Regions from separate parts of the Caballeronia sp. BCC1704 genome, predicted to be linked through region 1. Evidence: predicted binding sites of a transcription regulator. Region 1 holds the regulator's gene; the other holds the start of a gene.
The links. Region 1 encodes FliA, which starts transcription of late flagellar genes. Its sites were predicted from a motif close to CTAAAGTTTNNNNNNNNNNNGCCGNTA; they were not measured.
Positions count from the first base shown of each region.

Region 2: a site for FliA is predicted at 2,215-2,241, ahead of motA (flagellar motor stator protein MotA). Genes of this name have one in related genera too.

Region 1 covers NZ_CADFFT010000001.1:216,732-222,484, forward strand. Annotated here, with positions in the region: partial or broken gene HWX53_RS27525 (transposase) at 1-648, opposite strand, end outside; gene HWX53_RS01025 (histidine kinase dimerization/phospho-acceptor domain-containing protein) at 755-985, shown strand; gene HWX53_RS01030 (GGDEF domain-containing protein) at 1,185-2,267, shown strand; gene HWX53_RS01035 (RNA polymerase sigma factor FliA) at 2,272-3,003, opposite strand; gene HWX53_RS01040 (MinD/ParA family protein) at 3,024-3,941, opposite strand; gene flhF (flagellar biosynthesis protein FlhF) at 3,934-5,703, opposite strand.
Region 2 covers NZ_CADFFT010000001.1:487,941-493,693, reverse strand. Annotated here, with positions in the region: gene HWX53_RS02290 (response regulator) at 1-166, opposite strand, end outside; gene motB (flagellar motor protein MotB) at 267-1,256, opposite strand; gene motA (flagellar motor stator protein MotA) at 1,294-2,154, opposite strand; gene flhD (flagellar transcriptional regulator FlhD) at 2,572-2,892, opposite strand; gene HWX53_RS02270 (glycosyltransferase family 4 protein) at 3,513-4,577, shown strand; gene aqpZ (aquaporin Z) at 4,821-5,552, shown strand.

The DNA of each region.
Region 1 (5,753 bases):
AGAACTTCGCGCTTTCGGTTTGTTTCACCCAGAGCCTCGGCCCGCCACGCGGGCCGTCGCGGCCCACGCCCAGCGCCACGTAGATCGCCTTGTTGCGGACTACGCCTTCGTCGCGGATCTTGTCCCGCAGCGCGAGGAACGCCCACGGGATACATCGGCTCGGGCCGTCTCTGTTGACCGTCGCGCACCTCGTCGATCGCCCTGCCGGTTACCGTGCTGACGAAGTCCGCAGTTACTTCGATGCCGTGCATCGCCAGAAGGAAATCGCGGATCTCCCGCGCTACGTGGCGATGATCTTGCCGTCGAAGCCGCCAAAGCGGGGCTCGCCCTTGGCAATGAGCACCGGATGGAAGTTCCCTTCGCGGTCGCGCGGAATCTCGATGTCGAGAAAGTCGTCGTCTGTCGTGAAGCGCTCGTGGCTCGTGCTGTCGAGGTGCGCGCCGTCTTCGCGTAGCCCGTCTCGTAGCCGAGGTGCGCGTCTGCTCGCCGCCTAGCGCGCGCTCGGAAATCGTCTTCTTTTGCGCGGCCAGTTGCTCTCTCATTCGCGCGGTCAAGCGTTGCGGCCACCAGTCGCTGGATCAACTCGGGGTCGGGGCTCAGTCCTTCGCCCGATTCGCTCGTTGTTTCTTTCTTACGTTTGCGTGGCATAACAAGGCTCCTTGGCCGTCAGTTCATGCCTCGAAGAATCGCCGCGTCGAAATAACGGCTGTGCCGCTTCCGACGAACTGGGTGGTGAAGCCTCGTGGATGACGGCATGGACGAATTCCTTGCCATGCTCGCGCATGAGTTGCGCAATCCGCTCGCGCCGCTGCGCACCACACACGAGGTTTCGGTTAGGCTCCACGGCGCTGGCTTCCGCGTGCGCTCCAAGCAACTCGGACGCGCCCGATCGAGATTGACTCGCTCGGTCCGGTCTGCCGAAACAGGCACCGGCTTTACCGGCCATGCTGATTCACCGCTGCTCGGCGTACAGGAAGGCCCTTGATTGCACGCTCTACAACGGCATAGTGAAAGACAAAGGTTTGCTGGTTCGATCCCAGCCGGGCGCGGCAAGTCGCACATCTGTCGCTTCGTCGTCATCCCCCACGAAACTCAAGCAACGCAACGCTTTGCCGTTAACCCTACGGCCGACCGCGCCCATTCCGACCGCGTCGATCGAACAAAAACAAAATCGAGGGGTTCACATGCAGCAGGCCCACCACCCGCCACGCTGGCCTCATGCGTTCGCATGGGCGGCGCTTCGGCATCCCGAACGCGAGCAAGCCACGCTGCGCGTCGTGCTCGGCGCGGCGGTGCTGCTTGCCTATGCTGCGTACGCGTGGTTTAACCCTTCGCGCGATGCGTCGCTGGTCGCGCAAATTGTCGGGCTCTATGTGGTGTACGGCGCGGTCACGCTGCTGATCGTCAGCCGGATGGCGTCGCCATCGAAGAAGCGGCTCATCGTCACGACCATCGCCGATCAGGCGCTCGTCGGCGCCGCGCTCGCCGCAGGCGGCGAAATCGCGCTGCCGCTCTTGTGGGTGGTTTTCTGGTTTCTTATCGGCTCGGGCTGCCGTTACGGCAAGCGCACGCTCGCCGTTTCCTGCGCCACCGCGATGACCGTCATCGGCGCGCTCGCGCTCTGGCAGCCGTGGTGGAACGCTAACCTGTCCGCCGCGCTCGGGCTCGCGTTGAGCGTGCTGGCGGCATCGGTGTATCTGACGGTGCTCGTCGATCGTCTCGGCAACGCCAATCGCGATCTCGCGCGTCAGGCATCGACCGATCCGCTCACGGGTCTCGCGAACCGCTACGCGCTGGAACACATCGTCAATCGCACGATGTCCGACGCCACGCAGGACACCGTCCTGCTTCTGATCGACCTCGACGGCTTCAAGGAAGTCAACGATACCTACGGCCACGCAGTCGGCGACCTGCTATTGCAGCAATTCGCCAACGTGCTCGCCCGCCGCATGTCCAACAGCGACACCGTGGCGCGCCTGGGCGGCGACGAGTTCGTGGTGCTCGCGCTTCAGGCGCAGAGCCGCACGGCCGTCCTCGCGATCACCGAGGGCATTCACACGGCGCTCGCTTCGATCACGTCGGTGGATGGCCGGCCGGTTTCGGTCTCGGCGAGCATCGGCGCGTGCATGCTGTCGAGCGCCGCCGACGCTCGCCACGCCGACATCCACGCCGTGCTGCGCGCCGCCGACCGCGCGATGTATCGCGCGAAAAGTCTCGGCATCGGCAAAACGGTGTTCGCCGAAGCGCGAGACTTCGAAGCCGGCTAGCGCATTACGCCTCGACGCTCGTCCACGACTGCTCGCGCAGCTTCGCGCGCAAACGGGCGACCGCCTGGCTGTGCAGCTGACACACGCGCGATTCGCTCACTTCCATCACCGCGCCGATTTCGCGCAGGTTCAAGCCGCGTTCGTAGTAGAGGCTCATCAGCAGCTTCTCGCGTTCCGGCAGCTTGTCGATGGCTTCGATCAACGCGCCGCGCAGGCTGTCGTCGAGCAGCGCGGACAGCGGGTCCGAACGGTCGACGCAATAACGGTCGAGGAAGGGCTCGTCGTCGGCGGAGCGGTCGAAGTCTTCGTAGTAGATCAGCTGGCTGCCGTGCAGGTCTTGCAGCATCGACTGATATTCGTCGAGCGGCATCTTCATGTGCTCGGCGATTTCCACTTCGCTCGCGGCGCGGCCGAGGTTCTGCTCGACCTTGTGCACCGCCGATTCCACTTCGCGCGACGTCTTGCGCATGCTGCGCGGCAGCCAGTCGTTCGCACGCAGTTCGTCGAGCATGGCGCCGCGAATGCGCTGGCTCGCGTAGGTTTCGAACTGCGCGCCCTGATCTTCCTTGTAGCGGCTCGCCGCATCCAGAAGACCGATCATGCCGGCCTGAATCAGGTCGTCGAGATCGACGCTCGCCGGCATCTTGGCGACGAGCTGAAGTCCGAGCCGACGAACGAGCGGCGCATATTTAGTCAGGACGTCCGACTGTGAGAGTTTGCCTTGGGCGTTGTACATCTGAGTCACCTTAATCTTGATCACATCGACGCCGTACTGGTCAATGCATGACTGGAAAACATCGACGCCATGCGTCCCGTCTCCCGTCCGCCCTTGTCAGCCTCGCCAACCGAAAACCGCGCGTCATTCCGGACCTGCGTCTCGCTCCCTGACGGCGCGGGACGCATCGGCCAATGCAGAAGCTCCGCCGCGATCTGCCGGTAGTCGCGCGCCGCGGCTGTCGCCGGGAACGCTTCCACCACGCAGCGCGAGAGCTCCTTCGCCCGAGTGACGCGCGCATCCTCGGACACATACCCTGCCTGCACGAGCGACACGGCCAGATACCGGCTCGCGACGCCCGACAGGTTGTCGAACGCGACCGCCGCGTCGGCCGGGTTCTGCACGTGATTCACGAGCACGCGGAACTGGCCGATCGCATGGGCGTAGTGCAGACGCTTGATGCACGCGTACGCCTCGGTGATCGCGGACGCGGCCACCCGCGTCACGATGAGAAAGTCATGCGCCTGCGCCGCGAGCGACGAGAGCGCGCCGTATCGATCGAGCTGCGCGTCGATCAGAACGATGTCCGCCTGACCGTCGAGCAGCGCGCGGCACTGCGCGGCGTCGTGGCTGATGCGTTCGTCGCGTGGCGCGGCGAGCAGCGAGAAGCCGAACGGCGTGCGCGTCACCGCGTCCTGAAGCGCTTCGCGGCCCGACATCACCGCGGCGAGCGCTCCTGCGCCCGACGTTCCGGCGAGGCGCGCAGCGGATGCCGCGTTCGCCCGCTCGTCGATCACGAGCACGTCCTTGCCATGCACGGACAGCGCCGCGCCCAGATTCACGACCGCCGACGTGCAGCCGATGCCCGCCGGCCCGCCCGCCACCGCCACCACGCGCGAACCGCCTCGCGTGAGCAGCCTTCTCAGACCTTCGGCCTGATCGAGCACGAACTTATCCAAAGCGGACCTCATGCAGTTCGGTGGTGGCGCGCGCGGACAATGCGGAGAGCAGTGCCGGCACCTCGTCGTCCTGCGGCACGAAGGGCGAACCCTCGCGCGGAATGCAGAACGCGCTCTTGATCAGAAAACGCTTGGTCGCGACGTACAGGTTCTCCGGCACCTTCTGGCCGGTCGAGACGTAATGCACCGGCAGCTTGTAGCGGATGACGGTATCGAGCACGCCGCCGAGATTCGTCGCTTCGTCGAGCTTGGTCAGGATGCAGCCCGCGAGCGGCGGCTGATCGGCCGCGCTCTTGTAAGCCTGCACCACTTCGTTGAGCGTGTCGCCGTGGCTCGTCGCGTTGAGCAGCAACAGGCGCTGCACCGGATGACCCGCGCCGCAGAGCATCGAAATCTGGTCGGAGACCATGCGATCGCGCTGGCTCATGCCGATGGTGTCGATCAGCACGATGTGCTTGTTGCGCAACTCCGACAGCGCGAGTTGCAGGTCGGCGGCGTCTTTCACCGCGTGGACCGAGACGCCCAGAATCTTGCCGAAGATGCGCAGTTGCTCGTGCGCGCCGATCCGGTAGCTGTCGGTCGTGAGCAGCGCGACCTTGCTCGCGCCGAAGCGCATCACGCAACGCGCGGCGAGCTTGGCCGTGGTCGTGGTCTTGCCGACGCCCGTCGGGCCCATCAGCGCGAACACGCCGCCGCGTTCCATCAGCGCGTCTTCGCTCGCCATGACCGGCAGGTTCGATTCGAGCACCTGCTGCACCCATTCCATCGCGTGCTCGGCGCTTTCCATCTCGGGCATGTTGTCCACGACCATGCGCACCAGTTGCGCGGAGAAACCGGCCGCGAACAGGCGCTTGGTCAGGCCGGCATTGCCCGGGCTGCGGCGCTGGCGCTCGCCCCACAGGAGACCGGAGAAGTGCTCTTCCATCATCTCGCGCATCGACGAGAGCTCGTGCATCACCGTTTCGTTGACGACTTGTTCCATGCGCGCGCGAATCGCGTCGGTCACGACGGCGGCCGCGTTCGCGGGCAGACCTTCGAGCGCGCTGTCGGGCGAGGCTTCCGCTTGCGGCGCGCCCGCGTTGATCTTGTGGGCGGCGCGGCGCGCGGCGACTTGCGCGGCTTCGCGCGCCCAGTCGGGCGTGTCGATCTTCGGCTGCGCGGACTCGCGCAGCGCGTAGTTGCTCGGCTCGGGCTTGTCGGCGCGCTTCTCGGCACGCTGGTCGGCGGCTTTCGGCGCGGATGCCTTCGGCGGGACCGGCACGCCGAGACCTCGCGCGATCGCAGCGGATGCCGAAAGCGGACGATTCGACGGCGTTGCGGCCTGCTCGGCGATGCGTCGCGCGTGCTCGATCAGCCACGGGTTCGATTCGGCCATCGTGCGCGGTGCTTCGTCGGCAAAGGCGTCGCGCGGGGCGTCGTGGTGATCGAGGTCATCTGCATGGACTTCCGGATTCGCGCCGAAAACCGACGAGAACACGTCGCCGCTCGCGTACGGATTCGCGGCGGCCGGTTGCTTCGCGGCCACGGCGGCTGCGGCTTGCGCGAGCGCGGAGCGCGGCGTGGCGCTCGGGAATGCGGCCGGCGCCTGTTCGTGCGCGGCCGGCGAAATGGATGCGATGTCGCGATCCGCCACGCCCACGATCTCGACCGAACCGTCGTCCAGCGTGCGATTCGACAACACGACGGCATCGGGGCCGAGCGCTTCACGAACCTGGCGCAGAGCGTCGCGGCTGTTCGCGCCAATGAATTTACGAATGTTCAAACTTGCCCCCGATGAGGTATGAGACTGCGATCTTTGCGAGGCGGGCGCTG
Region 2 (5,753 bases), 270 kb from region 1:
TGTGCTGATCCGTGAGCACGAGATCGAAACGCTCGGCGAGCGCCCATTCGAGCCCTTCGTTGCCGTCGGACGCCACCGTCACCTCGTAGCCCGCCGTCGTCAGCGTGGCAGAGAGGATCTGCCGCATGGCTGCGGAATCGTCGATTGCCAAAATGTTCTTGATCATGTGTCGCCTTTGGGTCTGCGCGTCGCTGCCTCTTGTCCGGATGACGGCGCAAACGTGTGGAGTCTTGAGCGTTTTTTATGCGGATTTGCTCGTTGCACGCTTATTTCCGCGCCGCGCCCGGCACAATCCGGCCGAGCAGCGGCGTCGCGCCGGGCGCGAAGGCGTCCGAAGCGTTATCCAGCGTCGCGGCCGAGCCGCCGTCGTCGCGCAGCATCGACGCTTCCGCGCGGTGGTTCAGCACGATGATGCTGATGCGCCGGTTCTCGGGATCGAGCGGGTCTTGCTTGTTCAGGTTTTGCGTAGACGCGAGGCCGAGCACGCGGAGCACCTTCGCTTCGTCCATGCCGCCCGCGACCAGCTCGCGCCGCGACGCGTTCGCGCGGTCCGCCGACAGTTCCCAGTTGCTGTAGCCCTTTTCGCCGCCCGCGTACTTCACGGCGTCGGTGTGACCCTGCACGACGATGCGGTTCGGCACGTCGTTCAGCGTCCGGCCGATTTCGCGCAGGATGTCGCGCATGTACGGCTGCACGCTGTTGCTGGAGAGCGCGAACATCGGGCGCTTCTGGGTATCGACGATTTCGATGCGCAGGCCCTGCTGCGTCGACTGGATGCGGATCTGCTGCTTGAACTGGTGCAGCGTCGGATTGGCTTCGAGCGCGGCCATCAGCTTGACCTGGAGGTCGTGAAGACGGGCCTGCTCGCGCCGTTCCAGTTCGCCTTGCGCGGCTTTCAGCAATTCCTCGTCGGCTTTCGCGGTCGGGCTTTGCTCGAATTGCGTCTTGCCGTCCGAACTGCGGGCATCGCCCGGATCGTTGCTCGAAATGTCGCGCCCGCCGCCGGTGATGATGCTGTTGTCCATGCCGACGCTCTTGCCGCCGACCATCGCCGCCTTGAGCGGCATGTTGAAGTACTCCGCGATGCCGCGCCGCTGCACGGGCGAGGTCGACGAGAGCAGCCACATCAGCAGGAAGAACGCCATCATCGCGGTCATGAAGTCCGCGTACGCCAGCTTCCACGCGCCGCCGTGGTGACCTTTGCGGCCCGCGACGATGCGCTTGATGAAGATGGGACGGTCTTTTTCGCTGCTCATCGCAGGGCTCCGGTCGGGGTCGCGAAAACGAGGCGCGTCACTTCGCCTTCACCCGGCGCACGTGCTCTTCCAGTTCGGAGAACGACGGGCGCTCCGTGGAGAACAGCACCTTGCGGCCGAACTCCACGGCGATCGCCGGCGCGTAGCCGTTCAGGCTCGCGAGAATCGTCACCTTGATGCACTGGAACATCTTCGTCTGCTCGGCGACGCGCTGCTCCGCGACGCTCGAAAGCGGCCCGATGAAGCCGTACGAAATGAGAATGCCGAGGAACGTGCCGACGAGCGCCTGCGCGATCATTTCGCCGAGGATGGCGGGCGGCTGATCGGCGGAGGCCATCGTATGCACGACGCCCATCACCGCCGCGACGATGCCGAACGCGGGCATCGCGTCGCCGACTTTTTGCAGCGCCAGCGCGGGCGCTTCGCCTTCGACATGATGCGTCTCGATCTCTTCGTCCATGAGACTTTCGATTTCGAACGCGTTCATGTTGCCGCCGACCATGAGCCGCAAGTAATCGGTCATGAACTCGACGATGTGATGGTCCGCGAGCAGCTTCGGGTACTGGCTGAAGATCGGGCTCTTGTGCGGGTCTTCGATGTCGGCTTCGAGCGTGAGCGTGCCTTCCTTGCGCGCCTTCGCGAGCAGCACGTAGAGCAGGCCCATCAGCTCCATGTACACGTCCTTGTTGTACTTGGAGCCTTGGAAAAGCGTGGGAATGACGAGCAGCGTCGACTTGATGGTCTTGACGCCGTTGCCGAGGATGAAAGCGCCGATGCCCGCGCCGGCGATCATCAATATTTCGACCGGCTGTACGAGCGCGCCAAGATGGCCGCCTTCGAGCGCGTAACCGCCGAAAACGGACAGCAATGTCACGAGCGTTCCAACGAAAATCAGCACAGTCGGGTCCTCAGGGTTGGGAATGCGGTACGGCCGGCGCACATGCGCGGTTAAGACTGTTTACGGCACGCGGGTGGAAAACTTTGGGCGGGCTGGCGGGGGCGTTGGCTGCGGGGCGCTTGCCGGTCCGGCCGCTCGTCCGTGTGCGCGAAGGCGTGGATGAAGCACGGGCACGGATCGAAGGCGCGGGGCGGAGCACGGTCGAGTCGCCGCCGCGCGGAGTGCGCCGGATACAGAACGAGCCGGTCGTGGTCATGAGGCGTCGGTAAGGGGCCATCACTGGAGCCGGTCGGCCGAAAACGCCCCATCGAGCCGGTGGCGCGATGGACTCCCCTCGAAGCGCGCCGTCTGATCGATCGGCCGCATTCACGCGACGGCGCGACCTCCTGGTTGCCGTCGGCTTGCTGCGTAGCCCGTTTAACCGATCTCGATCGCCGCATCCGAAAGCGCGACTCGCAGCTCCGCCTGCGCGAGCGCCGGGCGCTTGTCCTTGTCTGCAAGCGAAGCGAGGATCGCGTGGTCGTCGAAGCGAAAGCGGCACAGCACATGGCTCGACGCCGCGATCTTCACCGCCTGCGCGAGCGTCAGCGACGACACGATCTCGGCCACCTCATCGGACAGCCCGAGGCGATGCATCGCCAGGACGCGGTCTTCCCGAAGCAGCCGCTGCGCGAGCAGCACATACGACAAGTTCACCTCGCGGATTTCCGCGAGCGTGCTCATGGTGGTGGCCGTCATCTTTCCCCCGAGTCATTGCATGGCTGGTCAGGCCTAGCGGGAAACGTTTGCTCGGACGCGCTCAGTCGCGACGCGTCCGGCCCCGCTCGTCTTGTCGGCCCGATTTTCCGGCAACGCGCCCATCGCGGGAATCGGAAGAACCTGCCGACGCGCCGACAGACTTTCGCCTGAAATGTTGTAGGAAAAGTTCGTACATGCGCAGTCGAATTTGCTGCGCGTCGGCAAACGCCTTTATCGGCAGCGGCCGGACGGACTTGAGGCCGGCGCGGGCACGTCGCCTGCTACGGGGTGCCTCGCCGCTCGCATTGCCAGTCGAAATCGTCTCCTTCGACCGCTTGAGTGCAATTTTTGACTTCGTAACAGCCGGTGTTTCGCGCTGTAACAAGGTTAAGCGATTGAAAAATGACGTGAAATGCCGCTCTCGATCCCGATAATGAACGTAAGGGATAACCCGGTCGAGAGCCGGGCCGATCTTTGGGCGGCGTGAGCGACACACCGCGGCCCGCCCGAATGGCATCGCGCAACGCTCGACCGGAGCGCCACAGCGGTGTCCACACAACAGCTTTCATGGCCCATCGGCGCCGACCGCGCCTTAAGCGGCCACTCAGGAGAGTCACGTTATGCGAATCGCACAAATTGCACCGTTGCACGAAGCAGTTCCTCCGAAGTTTTACGGCGGCACTGAGCGCGTGGTGTCCTATCTGACGGATGCGCTCGTCGACCTCGGCCACGATGTAACCTTGTTCGCAAGCGGCGATTCGCAAACCCGGGCGACGCTCGACGCGGCCTGGCCGCGCGCCCTGCGACTCGATCCCACGATCCGCGATCCGCTCGCGCCGCACATGCTGCTGCTCGAAACGGTCCGCCGCCGCGCGCACGAGTTCGACGTGCTGCACTTTCACCTCGACTACATGCCGTTTCCGCTGTTCACGCAGCTCGACACGCCGTTCGTGACGACGCTGCACGGCCGTCTCGACCTGCCCGAACTGCAGCCGATCTTCAACACGTTCACGAAGGCGAACGTCGTATCGATCTCCGACAACCAGCGCGGACCGCTGCCGCAGGCGAACTGGCTGAACACGGTGTATCACGGCCTGCCGGACGATCTGCTGACGCCGCAGCCGCACAAGAAGCCGGAATACCTGGCGTTTCTCGGCCGGATCTGCCCGGAAAAGCGCGCGGACCTCGCGATCAAAATCGCTGCGCAGAGCGGTCTGCCGCTGAAGATCGCGGCGAAGGTGGACAAGGTCGATCAGGACTATTTCAAGTCGACGATCGAGCCGCTGCTGTCGCAGGCGCACGTCGAGTTCATCGGCGAGATCAACGAGGCGCAGAAGCCCGAATTCCTGTCGGGTGCCAAGGCGCTGCTCTTCCCGATCGACTGGAACGAGCCGTTCGGCCTCGTGATGATCGAAGCCATGGCGTGCGGAACGCCGGTGATTGCGTTCAACCGCGGTTCGGTGCCGGAAGTCATCGATCACGGCGTGACGGGCTTTATCTGTGAAGACGTGCCGGGCGCGGTCGGCGCGCTGCATCGCATCGACGAACTGTCGCGCACCGAGATTCGCGCGCAGTTCGAACGCCGCTTTAGCGCAAAGACGATGGCGCAGAACTACGTCGACACGTACACGGCCATGCTTCAGGCCGCGAAGCGTCCGGTGCTGCGTCAGGTCGCCGTCGGCTGATCGCGCACAGCTTTCCGCTCTCGAATGCCGCCCAATGGGCGGCATTTTTTTCGCCTGGCCGCTAGCGCCGTCTGCTTCGTGACAAGGAGGAATCCGAAGATCGCTGCGTTGAGCGTGAAATGCCCGTGGATCGACCAATTTTGACAGTCCGTAAAAACTGCCGCCCTTAAACTGCGCTCGGCAAGGGCAATAGGCTTTCTTGCGTCAAATCAAAGGTCTCTCACATTTCACGAAGGCAAGATCATGCATTTGTCGAAGCGTCTCGGCGCTGAAGTTTTCGGTACTTTCTGGCTCGTGCTGGGCGGCTGCGGAAGCGCCGTGCTGGCCGCCGGCTTTCCGCACACGGGCATCGGGTTCGTGGGCGTCTCGCTCGCATTCGGACTCACCGTGCTCACCATGGCTTATGCCATCGGTCACGTGTCCGGCTGCCACCTGAACCCGGCTGTTAGCGTCGGGCTGGCCGTCGCGGGACGCTTTCCCGTGCGCGACCTCGGGCCGTACATCGTGGCCCAGGTGATTGGCGCAACGCTCGGCGCATTCGCGCTCAAGCTGATCGCCACCGGCATGCCCGGCTTCGATCTCGTCGGCAGCGGCTTCGCCGCGAACGGCTTTGGACCCGAGCACTCGCCGGGGCACTACAACGTGTTCGCGGCGCTGGTCTGCGAATTCCTGATGACGTTCTTCTTCCTCTTCGTGATTCTCGGCGCAACCGATGATCGCGCGCCGAAGGGCTTCGCGCCGATCGCCATCGGCCTGTGCCTGACGCTCATCCACCTGATCTCGATTCCGGTCACGAACACGTCCGTGAACCCGGCGCGTTCTACCGGCCCGGCGTTCTTCGTCGGCGGCTGGGCGCTGGATCAGTTGTGGCTGTTCTGGATCGCGCCGATCGCGGGCGCTATCGTCGCTGGCGTGCTCTATCCGCTGCTGGCTTCGGATCCGGAAGCGCGGAAACTCGGCGCTGTCGCGCAATAAGTCGCGAGGTCGGTCATGTGAAACGGGCGCTTCGGCGCCCGTTTCGTTTTGCGCCCGGCGCGCGCGCATTAAAAGCGCGCGACAGTTGTAATGGCGAATTACGCAGCATGCTTATGATTTTCTCCGCGACCGCGCGCTCCCAAGCGCAAAGCCCCGCCGGACAAGGCTCGTGCGTATCTCACCGACATGGAAAAGGCCTTA